3 regions of the Fusibacter sp. JL298sf-3 genome follow, and region 3 is predicted to be linked to each of the others. Evidence: predicted binding sites of a transcription regulator. Region 3 holds the regulator's gene; each other region holds the start of a gene.

Region 1 (4,274 bases), 1.2 Mb from region 3:
CAGTCCAGTCGTAAAGTGGCGAGGCCGTCCAAACGTTTTTAAATTGATTTGAAATCCAACAGCATTGCTCGTAGGCGTGTTTTTTATTTAGGAACCCACTGTAGCGGTTTAACGATTCATCCGCTCGCATTCCCAAAAGGCAGATGGTTTTCCTATTGCCGTGCGTTTTCTTGTACCATCTGCCGAATTGTTTGGACAAATCTTCTTGAAGCATTTTATACCGATAAAAGGACAGTGGGTTGTTTTTCATATGGATGACATAGGGGTTGTCCGGCATCGGCCTGACCCAAAGTGCTTGTTTTTCGTCGTCCCAAGGGTACCAATAGATTTGGTAATTGCTCAAAGCTGTTCGGGTTGCCATGGGTAGGCAAACCCAGTAGGGATCTATCTCGTGCATATGGTCTTCGAACATCTTCTCAATGTACTGTGTGGTGACTTTGTACTGCGCTTCAAAGTCTTGGTGAAATACGCCGACGGGCTGAGTGATGTGATGGCGCTTTTTATAGTCCAATACCATTTGAAGCAGTAAGCCGCTGTCCTTGCCGCCGCTGAATGCAATGTAAATGTTGTCAAACGATTCAAAGAGGAAGTTCATTCTCTCTTGAAAAGCCTCATAAACGTCGATGTCGAGTGTTTTTTTCTTCATAACGAGCGCCTCTTTCCAAATTTGTAAACAAGTGACTTAGGGGAGATGGTTTCGGACATTCGAAAAAGCCACCTTAACATCCGAAATCAGGGGGGATTAGACAGACGCATTTCAAACCGGGAGGATTAAAATGTTCGATATCGGTGGCTTCTCCGAAACTAGTATGCCCTTAGGACGTATTGGGGCTGAAAGAGTTCCTATTTTTTTGTGAATTAATTGTTAATTCGTATAAGCTTATCCAAAATAGTGGACGTGGAACTTTTTGACCGACTGTGGCGTCTAATACGCAGTTGCTGAATACATAGACCATATGTACACATTTAAGAGGAGGATTATCCATGAAAAAAACAACTGCTGCTTACTTGGCGGCGCTATTGCTGACGGTTGCGGGATGCTCAAGGGCCCCTAAAGACCAACAGTCAATTGTTGCAGACAATACCCCAGTAGAAGCGTCACAGGTCGTAAGGCGAGAAGATGTGGGGGAGCAGGTTGTCATCGGAACTATACGGGCTTTTGGAGAGGGGAATGTTCACTTGCTCACTGGGGATACTGTTGGCGTATACGACTACGACAATACGTCAGAGACATTTTACCTCGGCCAAAATGTTCAACTTGCCGTGGACGCGGACAAGCAGGTATTAAAACCTTATATCCGAGAGTCTTTTGAAAATACCCATACTTCTGAGGGCGATTTGTTGTTTAAGGCCACAGGTAAGCTGACGGAAGTCGCTTCTGAGAGGATTGTGATGATGACACCGCAAGAACAACTGACACTTGCCACGCCGACGGACATCGATTTGGAAGTGGGGACTGAAGTATCGGTCGATTATGCGCTCGTAGGAACTTCACCGGTTTTGATGACGCTATACAACGAGTCCACAAAACTTGTGCTGGCTGTCGACGCCATAGAAAGAGCGGATGACGGGGAGATGGTTCTTCAGTTACGAGATGCAGATAACCAGCCCTATATCTGTAGAACGAAAAGTGCTGTGCTGGAGGTTAACTTATCAGAGCTCAAAGTAGGGGATGTCATAACGGTTTATCACGACGGCATCATGGAGAGCATGCCCATGCAGTTGGACGCGACGTTAATCCGCAAATGGATAGGCACCAGTTCATAAAAGTGCAAAAAGAAACAAGAAAGTGTAAATACTTTTATGTTTAAAACCTCTATAATAAGAAATGTTAGATTGTTAAAAACAAAACAATCATTTGAAAGATCAATTAGGAGAGGGGTAATCACCATGAAAAAGTTTTTTGCACTTTTTTTAGTGTGCGCACTTGTGTTTACGGCTGTCGGCTGTGGCAAAACAGCAGAAGCCGACCAACCGGCAGTTGATGAAACACAAGCAACAGACAACGAAACAGCTGAGGGTATGAAAGACGGCGTTTATGAAGGTATCGGTGCCGGTAAAGACAGTGACATCAAAGTCAATCTCACCGTCGAAAACGGCGCTGTTAAATCAATTGAGCTCATTGAAAATGAAGACACAAAAGGTATTAGCGATGCGGCCATCACAGAGATTATCGACGAAGTTGTGGCCAACAACAGTGCAGCCGTTGATGCTGTAAGCGGCGCAACGTATACCAGTGAAGGCCTTATTGCGGCTATAACCGATGCAATGATTAAGGCCGGTGCAACAGAAGCACAACTCAATGCCAAATCAGATGGAGAGAGTGAAACACTGGCGCCAATTGAAGAGACGTTCGACGTCGTCGTTATTGGCGCAGGTGGCGCGGGTTTAACTTCCGCTATAACGGCAAAAGAAGCTGGCGCAAGTGTGGTCGTTATTGAAAAAATGGGCTTTGTCGGCGGCAACACTTTGCTTTCAGGTGGCGAGATGAACGTGCCGAACAGCTGGGTGCAAGAGCATGAAGCTGTTGAAGACAGCATCGAACTTTACACTGAAGATACGCTGAAAGGCGGCGACAACGAAGGGACGCCTGAGTTGGTGGCAACAATGGCTCAAAACGCTTTAAGCGCAGCGACATGGCTTAAAGACGACGTTCAAGTAGAGTACCAGCCGGACTATTTGATGCAGTTCGGGGGACACTCTGTTCCACGTGCTATTTTCCCAAAAGGTGGTTCAGGCTATGAACTTATCAGCAAGTTAAAAGCCAAAGCAGAAGCACTGGGCATCGAAATTATAACACAGACAAAAGCAGAAACACTGCTCACAGATGAAAACAACCGCGTTGTGGGCGTAGAAGCTATGCAAAAAGGCAAACAGCCGATGGTGTATTTTGCGGACAAAGGCGTCATTTTGGCAACAGGCGGTTTCGGTTCCAATATCGAAATGCGCAAAACACACAACGCAGAATACGATGAACGCTATATGTCGACAGATCAAGAGGGCACAACAGGTGACGGTATCGTCATGGCTGAGGCCATTGGCGCCGACACCATGCACATGTCTTATATCCAGACGTATCCGACGTGCAGCCCGCGTACTGGTATCTTGTCCTATGTGGCAGACACGCGTTTTGACGGTGCTGTTCTCATCAACAAAGAAGGCAAGCGTTTTGTAGAGGAGCTCGATAGAAGAGATGTTATTTCCAAAGCGATTTTAGCGCAGAGCGACGCGTACGGTTACCTAATCTGGGATCAGACGATTACAGAAAAGAGCCATATGGAAAACTATATGAAAGAGTACGAAGAGTTGATGGCAAATGGTGAACTCTATAAAGCCGATACTTTAGAAGAACTCGCTGCTTATTTCGATATCCCAGCTGAGCAGCTAAAAACCACTGTAGAAACATACAACGCGTATGCGGAAAATGGCAAAGATGAAGACTTCAATAGAAGAGGCGACCTCATTGCATTGACACAGGCACCGTTCCACATCCAAAAAGTGGCGCCATCTGTGCACCATACAATGGGTGGTATTGTCATCGATACCGATGCACACGTGCTCACTGCTGACGGCGCAATTATTGAAGGCCTCTTTGCAGCAGGTGAAGTCACCGGTGGTATTCACGGCAAAAACCGTCTCGGCGGCAATGCGATTACAGACCTTGCGGTATTTGGTAGAATTGCCGGCGAAAATGTAGTAAAATAAAGAAAAGACTTATAGGCTGTCTCGAAATGGAGGCGGCCTTTTCGCCGTTTCGAAAGAGGGAGAATATGAAATCGCTATGGCTAAAAATCGCAGGCAGTTTTGCGCTGTTGATTGTTGCAACTGTCGTAGGTCTGTTACTGCTCATCAACGGACAAGTAAAGAAGACCAACGCGGTGTTGACGGAGACGCTAACGGAAAAGCTGGTGGAAGCCAAGGTGGCTCAAATTGACGGATGGCTTCAGCAGCGTACAGGAGAGCTCAAAGTCATCACTGAGAACACCCCGCTCGTCGCTATGAATATAGCCAGAACGCGCCAATACTTACGCGCGCTGGGGGCAAATCATCGAGAAGAGTTTGAATCGTTTGCCATTGCCACTTTAGACGGAGACGCTTGGACGAGTGACGACATCTACATCGATATTCGCGACCGCGATTATTTTAAGCGCATCACATCAGAAAATCTCGACTATGTCGTCAGCGAACCGATTATATCCAAGTCTAACAACGAGCCCATCGTGGTGATTATTCACGCCATCCGAGATGCCGCGGGTAATCAGGTAGGGTTCGTC
Region 2 (4,274 bases), 280 kb from region 3:
TTGGTAGATGTAGTACGGGCGCACGCGCATAACGACGAGCTGATGTACGAGGTCTCTCATAATGTGTACGCTGTCGTTGATGCCTTTGAGCAGTACCGACTGGTTGCCCAGCGGAATACCGGCGTTGGCCATGAGATCGCAAGCGCGTCTCGTCTCCGGCGTAATTTCTTTCGGATGGTTAAAGTGCGTGTTGAGCCAAATCGGGTGGTATTTTTTAAGCATTTCCACAAGTTTCGGCGTGATTCTCTGCGGGAGAACCACCGGTGTTCTCGAACCGATTCGAATAATTTCCACATGTGGGATTTCTCTCAATCGGCTGATGATGTACTCGAGTAAGTCGTCGGAGACGAGGAGTGCATCGCCACCTGAGAGCAACACGTCTCGAACGACTGGGGTTTTTCTGATGTAGTCAATCGCTGCGTCGATTCTGTCTCTCGGTACACCGGCGTCGTTGTGGCCGGCAAAACGTCTTCTGGTACAGTGTCTACAGTACATAGAGCACATGTCGGTGATGAGGAACAACACGCGGTCCGGGTAACGGTGCGTAATCCCCGGTACCGGCGAGTCGCCGTCTTCGTGAAGCGGGTCGTCCATGTCGGCGTCGCTCATATGCGTTTCAAGCGCCGTCGGCACTGCCTGCATTCTCACCGGACACTTTGGATCGTTTTCGTCCATGAGCAGCGCGTAGTACGGCGTAATGCCCATTCTCAAGATTTCCAGCGACTTGGCGACGCCGGCTTCTTCTTCTGGTGTGAGGTTGACAATCTTCTTAAGGGCGTCAAGTGTGGTGATGCGGTTTCGCACTTGCCATTCCCAAGAATTCCATTGCTCTTCGGTTACATCTTGCCACATCTCGATGTCTTTAAAATGTCTCATCAGAACTCCTTTCATTCGCGCCGAGCCGCCGCTTACGCGTACAATTCTTCGTAGATTTTTCTTAACGTTTCACTTTCTCTCATAATTTGAAGCGTAATTTCAGCATGGTCTTTGGTGTAGCCGTTGCCGACGATCATTTCCACGTCTTTGCCCACGCCTTCTGCGCCCAGTGCCGCTTTTGTAAAGCTGGTCGCCATACTGAAGAAGTAAACGGTACCTTGGTCTTTAGTGGCGAGGATTGAAGACATCTCTGTGTTCGGAATGTTGACGCAGTTGATGACGAGGTCGCACATGTTGCCATCTGTTACCGCTTCTACAGCTTTCATTGTGGCCACGGCGTCTGTCGCGTCTACGACGATAAACTCGTCTGCAAGACCTGCGTCCATCACGCGGTCTTTGGCTTTGTCAGAATGCTGTAAGCAGATGACTTTGCCTGTGACGCCTGCGCGCTTCTTCGCTTCGTAAAGGCAGAGCATACCGGATTTTCCGGCGCCGCCGATAACGAGAACCGTATCGCCCGGGCGGACGAGTTTGGCTGTTTGCGCCGGAGCACCTGCGACGTCGAGCACTGAAAGTGCGAGGTTTTCAGCGATGTCTGAAGGCAATTTGGCGTAGATGCCACTTTCAAATAAGATGGCTTGTCCTTTAATGTCCACTTGGTCGATGTCTTTTCTGATTTCTAAAATCTCTTCAATAACCAGTGGCGTCAGTGAAAGCGATACGAGGGTTGCGATTTTGTCGCCGACTTTGAGGTCTGTTTTCCCTTCGAGAGCTTCGCCCACTTTTGCAACAGTACCGATAAGCATGCCGCCTGAACCGGTAACAGGGTTTTTGTGCTTGCCGAACTTTTCGACGATCCCCGTCATAATGCTTTTGATTTTGGCTTCGTCACCGCCGGCTTCTTCTTTAATTTGCGTGAAAGACGCCGAGTCGATGTTGAGCGTTTGGACGTCTATTAACACTTCGTTGTCGTAGATGTCCATGTCGTTTGAAATTTTAAGTGCCGGTTGCGGCAAAATGCCTTTCGGTTCGATAACGCGATGTGTACCAAATTTACATCCTTTTTTCATATAGGTGCCTCCCAAAAGTTTTTAATAAGTGTGCCCATATAAAAAGCAATTTCTATGCCAAAACTTTAACAAGGCATTTTGTTCAATATGTCGTGGCTAACTCGATACACCCCACTATATATAGTTTTAATAGTTTCGATGCTTTTGATGACATTAAAAAAGAGTGCCGAATTTTAGGCACTCTAGGGGACGAGATTGTATTTTTTCAGTTTGTACTGGAGGGTCTGTCTCGGCATTTTAAGCAGTTTCGCCGTTTGTGAGACATTTTGTCCCGTTTTTTGAAAGGCGTCTCTCACCGCCTGTTCTTCCGCCTGTTCCAAAATGGCTTTTAGGCTCTTGTCGGCGTCTATGGATACGCACAGCTCTGTGCGCGCAGCCTGTGGCGCCGATTTGCGCATGGCGTAAGGCAGTTCTTCAAGTTCGATAACTGGGCTTTCTGAAAAGGTGACGGCCCCCTCGATAACGTGCTCCAGCTCTCTGACATTGCCTTCCCACGGGTAGTTTAGAAACAAGTCCATCACTTCGGCGCTGACGCTTTTAACGTGGCGGTAGGCGATGCCGTTGTATTTCTTTATAAAGTACGCCGTGAGGACGGGAATGTCTTCGCGCCTGTCGGAAAGCTTGGGAATCCAAAGCAAAACGGTGTTTAACCGGTAGTAGAGGTCGCGGCGGATGTACCCCTTCTCAATGGCTGCATTGGGCTCGACGTTGGTGGCGGCGATAATGCGCACGTCGACTCTACGCTCTTTGGTGTCGCCGATACGTCTGATTTTACCGTCTTGGAGCACTCTGAGCAGTTTCGCTTGAAGCTCCATGGGCATGGAGTTGATTTCGTCGAGAAAGAGCGTGCCCCTGTCCGCCAGTTCAAAGAGCCCCATGCGGTCGACGGCGCCTGTAAAACCGCCTTTAACGGTTCCGAAGAGAATGCCCTCTAAAAGCGAGGCGGGCAATGCGGCACAGTTTTGCGCGATAAACGGCCGACTGGCGCGTTTGCTGGCGTTGTGAATGGACTGGGTGAGCAGCTCTTTGCCCGTTCCGGTCTCCCCGTAAATCAGTATGGGAATATCGGTGCGCGCCGCTTTCATGGCGATGCTCTTCACGCGGTTGAACTCGGCGTTTTCGGTGATGATGTCTTGAAATCTATACTGTGCCCGCGCCGGCTCCACGGCATCGCCTTTTTGAGGGCGAATAGACGACTGCAAGTCCAAATACCGCTCGGAGAGTTCTTTGTACGCGGTGACGTCGCGCGATATCTCTATGGCGCCCTGTATCTGACCCGACTTGACTATGGGGAGGGTGGTGTTCACCGTGGCGATTTCTTTGCCCTTGTATGTGCGATAGGTCTGTTCGCGGTTGTAGATTGGCGACTGGGTTTTGAGCACTTTTAAAAGCGTGCTCTCCTCCTTAATCAACGACGGGTAGACTTCGGTAATATGCCGCCCGATGGCTTCTGAAATGTTGATGTCGTCCAGCATTGCCGAATGCCTGTTGCAATAGATGAGCCGGCCGCTGGCATCGATGATTTGAATGCCGTCGCTAATGTGATCGAGCATTTTCTGCGTTTGTTCCGGTGTTAAAAAAGCCTCCATGCGTACCTCTCGTTTTCGTATCCGATTATGGAAAGTGCCCAATTTTAGGCATATGCCGAAATTTGAGCACTTCGTCTACATAATGACGCCTCTACCGTATTCTTTTGCTGTCTCTAACTGTTCGTATGCTGCAGCAAGAACGCGGTCGTCGGTGTTCCAGCCGTCGATGGTCATGGCCACGAACCGGCAAGTAATCAGAACCCCCAAGCGTTTTTCGATGTCCTTTATGGCGCTGTTCAACGCTTTTGCAAAAGCGTAGGCGTGGTCTTTGGTCTTACTTGGGAAAACCACGGCAAAGGTGTCCCCCTTAATGCGACCAAAGTGATCGATGTCGTCAATAAGCGCTTTTGACGCTTTGATAATTTCTATAATGACGGCATCTCCTACATCGTAACCAAAGCGCTGATTGATTTCACCCAGTTCGTCGATGTCGAAGAAGATAAGCGCCGATCGCTCGCGTTTGTCAGAGCATCTTTCGATTTCAAGCGACAGAACATTTTTAAGTTTTTCTTCTGTGTTAATGAGAACGAGGCTGCTGTTAATTAGACGCTCTTGCTTAACCAACGCCTTCATTTCCAGCCGCTTCTCTTCCATTTGGCGCCGATAATACGTCGTTCCGATGCCGATAATGAGGAATGTGTAGGGCCATAAAACGGCAAACAACCTCAATGTATCGGTTAAATGGTACTGTTTGATAATAAGTAAAGGGATAAAACTAAGAGGTAAAGTTGCCAGTAGC
Region 3 (4,274 bases):
TTTCTCATATACCACGCGCCCCGCCGACGTCAGTTCAAGGCATTGCCCCCTGCCGTCGGTCTCGTCCTGACGCTTGATGAGCAATTTAAGCATCATCAGGCGCTTGCATGTCGTGGTCACGAGATTTCGGTCCACTTCCAGCGAGTCGATGAGTTCGTTGAGTCGAATGGGTTCTTGTTCACCAATGCGCTTAATCATAAGCATTTCCATCAAACTGATTTTAAAGCCCAAGTCCCTTTTAAAAAAGCCCGACTTGTCTTGCATCAAAAGTTTTGTGTGGAATCGGTCTAAAATCCGGCCGATTTCATTTGTGTAATTCGCCATCGACTGTCCTTTCTAAAACGCCTTTTATTCTGCGCGCTTTACAATTACCGCTTCGCCCATACCGCCGCCGATACACAGCGTCGCCAAACCGTAAGTGCCCTCGCGCTTAACCAGTTCGTGAATCAATGTGACCAAAATTCGATTGCCCGACGCACCGATTGGGTGTCCGAGGGCAATTGCGCCGCCGTTGACATTGACTTTTTCTTGGTCGAGACCGAGCTCTTTTGATACGGCAAGCGCCTGTGCGGCAAACGCCTCATTGGCTTCAACGAGGTCGAGGTCCGAAACCGAAAGGCCCGATTTTTCAAGCGCCTTTCGACTTGCCGGTACGGGACCGATGCCCATAATCTTTGGATCGACACCTGCAGAAGCGTAGCCCACCACTGAGCATAGCGGCTTCAACCCGAGGGCGTCGGCCTTTTCCTTCGTCATCACGACGACACAAGAAGCGCCGTCGTTAATGCCGGACGCATTGCCCGCCGTTACCGTGCCGTCCTTCTTAAACGCCGGTCTCAATTTCGCCAGTTTTTCTTCTGTCGTCTCCTTGATGTACTCGTCTTTATCGAAAACAATAGGGTCCCCTTTTCTCTGAGGAATCGTCACCGGTACGATTTCGTCGTCAAATCGACCGGATTCACGCGCCTTAAACGCACGCGACTGAGACAGGTACGCCAATCCGTCCTGTGCCTCTCTTGTAATACCCCATTTTTCTGCAATGTTTTCAGCTGTTATCCCCATGTGATAGTTGTTGAAAGCTTCCCAAAGGCCGTCCATCACCATCACGTCGTACAGTTCGCCGTTCCCCATGCGCTGGCCCCATCTGCCGGATTTAATCAAATAAGGCGCCATGCTCATGTTCTCAGTACCACCTGCGACCACCACGTCGTTGTCGCCGGCGAGAATCGATTGAACCGCCATGGAAACTGTTTTAAGACCGGAACCGCAAATCATGTTCACCGTTGTACACGGCACCGATTCCGGGTAACCTGCGCCAACCCAGCACTGTCTCGCAATGCCTTGGCCGTAGCCGGCTTGTAGAACAGAACCGAAGAGCACTTCGTCAACCGCTTCAGGTGAAAGGCCGACTTTGTCCAGCGCACCTTTGATAACTGTGGTGCCTAAGTTTGCAGGGGTTACCCCTTTTAAACTGCCGCCAAAAGCACCGATGGCCGTACGAACAGCACTGACAATAACCACTTCTCTTTTCATGTTGTACCTCCCTAAGTTTAATGTGTTACAATCCCTAGAGAATATTTTATCAAAAAAACGAGACTAGGTCATGCCCAGTCCCGCATTTTCTTTATCTTTTTTTTAACATGCAAAGAGCGTAATTATGCAGTGGTTTTGATAGAATTATTCTTTTTCTTTTAAGAAATATGAAAGTGTTAACAGATTATCTATCAAATGGACATTTTCCACAACAATGTCTTCGCGTACTTTTAAGTCGATTGGCGCAAAATTCCAAATCGCCTTAATGTTCGTCTTTTGAATGCGGTCTGCCACATCTTGAGCGCCCGCACGGCTCGTACAGATGTAGACGATTTCAATGTTGTTTTCTTCAACATAGGTATTGAACTCGTCGATGTCGTAAACTTGAACACCGTTGATGTTAAGCCCAACCAATTTGGGGTTGATGTCGAACATCGCTTTTAAATGAAAGCCCAATCTGCTGAAACTCGAATAGTTGGCCAGTGCCTGTCCCATATTTCCCGCTCCGACAATGGCAACGTTGTATTCGCGTGTCAAACCTAGGATTTTCCCGATTTCCGTATAGAGGTCGTCGACGTTGTAGCCGTACCCCTGTTGTCCGAAACCGCCGAAGTTATTGAGGTCCTGACGAATTTGCGATGCTGTAAATCCTATTAATTTACTCAATTCCTTTGAAGATATACGTTTAATATCTTTGTCGAGGAGGTCTTTCAAATACCGATGGTATTTTGGCAATCTCCTAATAACTGCTACTGATATGTTTTTTTCTTTCATTACTCACCTCATCGTTCTTTAAGCCTTATTCGTATATTGTACCATTTTTTACTAAAGGTTGTCAAATAAATAACAATCTTTTTTCGCACCAATTATCGTCTTAGAGTTGATTATACCCAATAAATGCCCAACTAACAACCTTTTAACGCAACTTCAGCCCCCGTTGGTCACCGAGACCTCGTTATTTTTTTCTTTAAAATTTTCTTAATATTTTAGAAAAAAAGCGGCCTGTCTATTATACACACAAAAAAACAGCGCTCGAAAGCACTGTTTTTCAGCTATTCTTTCAATAGAACAGGAATCCAAATCTCGCAGAAGCACTCTGAGGCGCCGTAGTATTCAAAATCCGTTCCCGGCGCCATTTCATAGGTCGATCCCGGCAGAAATTCTTTAAAAATGCGTTCCCACATAGCGCCGATACACGCACCGTCGTCACCAACACACGGGAAAACCGCCCACAGCGCCTCTGGAACGCTCCAAACTCGGTACCCCTCCGGCACAGCGCCACCGGTGTATACTTTGCCGATGCCGTAATCGAAAAACTGACTGGCATGCTCCGTGGCACTGCAGAGGCCGTATACCCCGCCGTCTGAACTGAACGCCTCAAAAGTGCCGTCGTTTTGGCACGCCGTCCAAAAATCCGGTATGTCTCGATTGGATGCCTTTGACGTCTCTTCCTGATTAAACGCGCGTACTTTGCACAGCACGTCAAATGCAGCGCGCTTTTCTACTCTGTAATCCAACAGTTGTCCTCCTTCTAAAATCATTTTTAAGACGAGGCGGTTATAAGATTTGAGCGGTGCCCCAGTACGCTTGGCTTTAAGCGGCGTCATGCCGTGAAACCGCGCAAATGCCCTAGAAAAACTTTCAGGACACTCGTAGCCATAACGAAAGGCGACTTCTATAATAGAATCGTCGCTATGTGTCAGGTGTTCACCGGCCAAAGACAGACGCCTATTGCGCATGTAGACAGACGGCGTGGTTCCCGTGGTCAGCTTGAACATCCGGTGAAAATGATACGGCGATAGACATAGATGCGCCGCCACCTCTTCATAAGTAATCCCGTCCAACAGATGCGCTTCCATAAACGCCACCGATTTTTGCATATCCGCTATCAATGCCATAACGACCTCCTCTAGATTTAGTATAAGACAGTTTGTGAGCTACTTCTTGACATTTCCTGTCCTCTTTTGTCACGCGCTTTCATTCTACCAGTGTATCATGTATAATGAATCTGATAACTCTAGAAAAGGAAGTAGACCATGATTGCATTATCTTGTACGGGCATCTGCAAAACCTACGGCATCGACACCATCTTGGAAGATTTGTCTTTCACAGTGGGCGTCGGCGACAAAGTAGGGCTAATCGGCGTCAATGGCGCCGGTAAAACCACCTTGATTAAAATCCTGGCCGGTATCGAAACCAAAGACGCCGGCGAGATCTTTATATCCAAAGACATGACCACCGGATACTTAGAGCAAAACACGCAAATTGATTTGGGCATCAGTGCCTTCGACTATTGCGAAGCCATCTTCAGCGACGTTTTTGAAATCGAGCAAAAAATGCGCGAACTCGAAGTGCTGATGAGCGACACCACGCACCCCAATTACGAGGGGACGATGGCGTCATACGCACGGCTTCAAGAAGCCTTTGAAACCCTCAACGGCTACGCTGTGGGGAGTCAGATTCGCGGCGTGCTCAACGGCCTCGGCTTTGCCCCGGAAGAATACCACAAACCCATTAACGCCCTCAGCGGCGGGCAAAAATCACGTGTGGGCATCGCCAGACTGCTTTTAAAGCAACCGGATATCCTCTTTCTCGACGAACCGACCAACCACCTCGACATCGACGCAATTAAGTGGCTTGAGACCTACCTCAGAGAGTACAAAGGGACAATTATACTCATTTCCCACGACCGGTATTTTCTCGACCAGGTGATTACCCATGTGTACGAAATCGAAAATCAT

The links. Region 3 encodes Rex, which represses fermentation and respiration genes when NADH is low (regulators of the CRP and FNR family bind a similar motif). Its sites were predicted from a motif close to ATTGTTAANNNNTTAACAAT; they were not measured.
Region 1: the regulator Rex is predicted to act here: its motif matches at 1,836-1,855, upstream of ACR6HW_RS03630 (flavocytochrome c).
Region 2: the regulator Rex is predicted to act here: its motif matches at 2,000-2,019, upstream of kdd (L-erythro-3,5-diaminohexanoate dehydrogenase).

Annotation. Positions count from the first base shown of each region.
Region 1 is NZ_CM132608.1:752,481-756,754, reverse strand. It holds partial or broken gene ACR6HW_RS03640 (phosphoadenosine phosphosulfate reductase) at 1-646, opposite strand, end outside; gene ACR6HW_RS03635 (hypothetical protein) at 985-1,767, shown strand; gene ACR6HW_RS03630 (flavocytochrome c) at 1,891-3,705, shown strand; gene ACR6HW_RS03625 (cache domain-containing sensor histidine kinase) at 3,771-4,274, shown strand, end outside.
Region 2 is NZ_CM132608.1:2,270,517-2,274,790, reverse strand. It holds gene kamA (lysine 2,3-aminomutase) at 1-876, opposite strand, end outside; gene kdd (L-erythro-3,5-diaminohexanoate dehydrogenase) at 909-1,946, opposite strand; gene ACR6HW_RS10870 (sigma-54 interaction domain-containing protein) at 2,129-3,535, opposite strand; gene ACR6HW_RS10865 (GGDEF domain-containing protein) at 3,611-4,274, opposite strand, start outside.
Region 3 is NZ_CM132608.1:1,986,179-1,990,452, forward strand. It holds gene ACR6HW_RS09475 (MarR family winged helix-turn-helix transcriptional regulator) at 1-324, opposite strand, end outside; gene ACR6HW_RS09480 (acetyl-CoA C-acetyltransferase) at 349-1,533, opposite strand; gene ACR6HW_RS09485 (redox-sensing transcriptional repressor Rex) at 1,678-2,307, opposite strand; gene ACR6HW_RS09490 (AraC family transcriptional regulator) at 2,586-3,431, opposite strand; gene ACR6HW_RS09495 (ABC-F family ATP-binding cassette domain-containing protein) at 3,570-4,274, shown strand, end outside.